DNA from 2 places in the Streptomyces sp. NBC_01116 genome. Region 2 is predicted to be linked to the other one. Evidence: riboswitches for the same ligand, from Rfam matches in the RefSeq annotation. Region 2 holds a riboswitch; the other holds the start of a gene.
The links. Region 2 has a riboswitch for S-adenosylmethionine ahead of thrC (threonine synthase). Riboswitches for the same ligand answer to the same signal wherever they lie in the genome.
Positions count from the first base shown of each region.

Region 1 (2,190 bases), 2.7 Mb from region 2:
CGTCGGCACCGGCGGCGACCTCGCCAAGACGGTCAACATCTCGACCATGTCCGCGATCGTCATCGCCGGCACCGGTGCCAAGGTCGTCAAGCACGGCAACCGCGCCGCCTCCTCCGCGAGCGGCTCCTCCGACGTGCTGGAGAAGCTCGGCGTCAACCTGGAGCTGACCCCGCGGCGGGTCGTCGAGGTAGCCGAAGCGGCGGGCATCACCTTCTGCTTCGCCGTGAAGTTCCACCCCGCCCTGCGGTACGCCGCCAAGGCCCGCAAGGAACTCGGCGCGCAGACCACGTTCAACATCCTGGGGCCCCTCACCAACCCGGCCCAGGTCCGCGCGCAGGCGGTCGGCGTCGCCGACGCCCGGATGGCGCCCATCGTCGCGGGCGTGCTGGCGGACCGGGGGAACTCGGCGCTGGTCTTCCGCGGCGACGACGGACTCGACGAGCTGACCACCACCGCCACCTCCCGGGTCTGGGTGGTGCGCGACGGCGCGGTCCGCGAGGAGCCCTTCGACCCGCGCGACGTCGGGCTGCCCATCGTCCCCGTCGAGGCGCTGCGCGGCGCCGACGCCTCGTACAACGCCGATGTGGCCCGCCGCCTGCTGGACGGCGAGGCGGGCGCGGTACGCGAGGCGGTGCTGCTCAATTCGGCGGCGGCCCTGGTCGCCCTGGACCCGGGCCCCGGCACGCTGACCGAACAGCTCGCGGCGAAGATCCTCGTCGCGGCCGAGGCCATCGACTCCGGGGCCGCCAAGCGGGCACTGGGGCGCTGGGTGGCGGCCAGCAACGCTTGAGCGCGCCCCGGGGACGGCTCCGGGGCACACGGTGTGACACAGGGCGCAGTCCGGATGCCGGACTGCGCCCTTGCGCGTGTGCGCACGTATGGCAAGATGCTGCGCAGGTCATGAGTGACAGCGACTACGGCCCCGGCCCGCTGTCCGGCAACCCTCCGTCCGTGGCGGGGTGCCCCGGGTGAAGACCAGGCCGCAGGCAGCGAGGTCTGCGGCAAGCGCGGGCCCCTCGGCATCCAGCGGATGCCAGCCCCCGGGGTCCTGGTCCCTAGGGAGTCTTCTGTGAGCAAGCGAATGCGCTAGGGCTTATCGCCCTCCTTCCGCGCACCCTTTTCCTTTCCTCCTCCTGCGCTGCCGCGTATCCGCCGGCGCCGGATTTCGCCTGCCTGTTACGGGAGTTCGCCATGTCTGTCCCCACCGCTGCCCTCGACTCGTCGGTTTGTGCCCCGCTGCCCGTTCTGGGGCAGAACGTCACGGTTCCGCTCGTCACCGGCGGTGAGGTCACCTACGCCGCGCTCGACTACGCCGCCAGCGCCCCGGCCCTCCAGCGGGTCTGGGACGACGTCGCCGCGTACGCCCCGTACTACGGCAGCGTCCACCGCGGTGCCGGCTACCTCTCGCAGCTCTCCACCGACCTCTTCGAGAACAGCCGCCGCACGGTCGCGGAGTTCCTCGGCTGCCGCGCGGACGACCAGGTGGTCTTCACCCGCTCCACGACCGACTCCCTCAACCTGCTGGCCGCCGCGATCCCCGCCGACTGCCAGGTCTTCGTCTACGAGACCGAGCACCACGCGTCCCTGCTGCCCTGGCGCGACGCCCGGGTCACCTACCTCAACGCGCCCCGCACCCCGGCCCAGGCCGTCGAGGCCCTGGAGCGCGCGCTCGCCGACCGCGACCCCTACGGCCCCGCCCTCGTCTGCGTCACCGGCGCGTCCAACGTGACCGGTGAGCTGTGGCCGGTGAGGGAGCTGGCCGCGGCCGCCCACGCGCACGGCGCCCGCATCGTCCTCGACGCCGCCCAGCTGGCCCCGCACCACCCCGTGGACATCGCCGAACTGGACGTCGACTGGGTCGCGTTCTCCGGCCACAAGCTGTACGCGCCCTTCGGCTCCGGGGTCCTGGCCGGCCGCGCCGACTGGCTCCAGGCCGCCGAGCCGTACCTCGCCGGCGGCGGCGCGTCCCGCAAGGTCGCCCGGCGCGCCGACGGCGGCGTGGACGTCGACTGGCACACCACGGCCGCCCGCCACGAGGCCGGTTCGCCCAACGTCATCGGCGTCTACTCCATCGCCTCCGCCTGCAAGGCCCTGACCGAGGCCGGCTTCGAGGGCCTGGTCGCCCGGGAGCAGGAGCTCGTGGGCCGGGTCCGCGAGGGGCTCGCCGAGGTGCCCGAGGTGCAGGTGCTC
Region 1 covers NZ_CP108644.1:2,072,723-2,074,912, reverse strand. Annotated here, with positions in the region: gene trpD (anthranilate phosphoribosyltransferase) at 1-790, shown strand, start outside; SAM riboswitch class IV at 897-1,014, shown strand; gene OG245_RS09045 (aminotransferase class V-fold PLP-dependent enzyme) at 1,192-2,190, shown strand, end outside.
Region 1: it holds a riboswitch for S-adenosylmethionine, as region 2 does, so the genes downstream of both, OG245_RS09045 (aminotransferase class V-fold PLP-dependent enzyme) here and thrC (threonine synthase) in region 2, are expected to answer to the same signal.

Region 2 (2,190 bases):
TCGGCCTGGGCGCCGAAGATCTTGTACGGCCGGTCCTCGACGAGGCCGAGCTTGATCAGCTCCTGGAAGCCCTTGTCGATCTTCGTGAGCTGGGAGCCGGACGCGATCGGGATGACGATCTGGTCGGGCAGCCGCCAGCCGAGCTGCTCGCAGATCTCGTACGCCAGCGTCTTGGAGCCCTCGCCGTAGTACGGGCGCAGGTTGACGTTGACGAAGCCCCAGCCCTCGCCGAGCGGGTCGCCGATGAGCTCGGAGCAGAAGCGGTTGACGTCGTCGTAGTTGCCCTCGATGCCGACCAGCTCACCGCCGTACACCGCGGCCATGACGACCTTGCCCTGCTCCAGGTCGTGCGGGATGAACACGCAGGAGCGCAGGCCGGCCCGGGCGGCGGCGGCGCCGACGGCTCCGGCCAGGTTGCCCGTGGAGGAGCAGGAGAGGGTGGTGAAGCCGAAGGCGCGGGCGGCCTCGACGGCGATGGCGACGACGCGGTCCTTGAAGGAGTGCGTCGGGTTGCCGGAGTCGTCCTTCACGTACAGGCCGCCGGTGACGCCCAGCTCACGGGCGAGGTTGTCGGCCTTGACGAGCTTGGTGAAGCCGGGGTTGATGTTGGGCTTCTCCGCGACGTCGGCGGGCACCGGCAGCAGCGGGGCGTAGCGCCAGATGTTGTTCGGGCCGGCCTCGATGCGCTTGCGCAGCTCCTCCGGGGAGCCGGTGGGCAGGTCGTAGGCCACTTCCAGCGGTCCGAAACAGGACGCACAGGCGAAAAGCGGGCCGAGCTCGAAACGCTCGCCGCACTCGCGGCAGGAAAGCGCCGCGGCGGGACCGAGATCAACGGCCGGGGCGGAAGAAGCGGTGTTACCTGCAACGGTCTGAACAGCCATGATGGCGGAGGTCCCTTTCTCCTCATCTTCCCTGCGACGCATTTCGCCGCAAGACGGAATTGGCACCTTCCCCACCGTGACCTCGCGGTCGGCAGGAGGGTTGCCGGGACTTCAACGGGCCGTTCCCTCAGTCCCTCTGGATGAGCTCTTATGGCGCTGGATCTTCGATCCAGGCGTTTATGTGCGGTCCGACCCCGACATGCGACGGTCGTACGCGTTGTTCAAGACTGTAACCGAAGCACCGGACCGTTGAGATAGTCGTCCGAACCGCGAGATGGATCACACACAGGGAGTGCCGACCGTGCTCGAAGAGGTGGAACGCTGGCTGACCAGGCGTTCCTGGTCGTCCGGCGACCGCCCGCTGAACCGGCTCACCGACGCCCGGGACGCCGATCCTCGCGCCACGTCCGTGAGCGTGGTGCTGCCCGCGCTGAACGAGGAGGCCACGGTCGGCGCGATCGTGGCGACGATCCGCCGGGAGCTCATGGAGAAGGTCCGGCTCGTCGACGAGCTCGTCGTGATCGACTCCGGCTCCACCGACGCCACCGCCGCCGTGGCCCGCGCGGCGGGCGCCCGAGTGGTCCACCGGGACGCGATCCTGCCCCGGATACCGGCCGTGCCCGGCAAGGGCGAGGTGCTGTGGCGGTCACTCCTGGTGACCAGCGGCGAGATCGTCTGCTTCGTGGACGCCGACCTCAGGGACTTCTCCGCGGACTTCGTCTCGGGCACGGTCGGGCCGCTGCTCACCGACCCGTCCGTCCAGTTCGTCAAGGCGATGTACGACCGCCCGCTCGGCGACAGCGCAGGTCAGGGAGGCCGGGTCACCGAGCTGGTGGCGCGCCCGCTGCTCAATCTGCACTGGCCCCAGCTGGCCGGGTTCGTGCAGCCGCTGGGGGGCGAGTACGCGGTGCGGCGGTCGCTGCTGGAGCGGCTGCCGTTCCCGGTCGGTTACGGAGTGGAGCTGGGGCTGCTGGTGGACGCGCTGCACACGGTGGGCCTGGACGCGCTGGGCCAGGTCGACGTCGGCGTACGCCGACACCGCCACCAGGACGGGCAGGCGCTGGGCCGGATGGCGGCGGCGATCTACCGCACGGCGCAGCTGCGGCTCTCCCGGGGCCATCTGGTGCGGCCCGCGCTGACCCAGTTCGAACGCGGCGAGGACGGATTCGTGCCCCGCACCCATGCGGTGGACACGGAGGAAAGGCCGCCGATGCGGGAGATCGCGGAGTACGCGGAACGCCACGCGGCGTGAGGCGGTGGGCCGCAGAAGGCCCTGAGGCGTTTGGCGACTTCCCTCACGGGCTAGGTT
Region 2 covers NZ_CP108644.1:4,761,102-4,763,291, reverse strand. Annotated here, with positions in the region: gene thrC (threonine synthase) at 1-881, opposite strand, end outside; SAM riboswitch class I at 901-1,028, opposite strand; gene OG245_RS20785 (glucosyl-3-phosphoglycerate synthase) at 1,183-2,133, shown strand.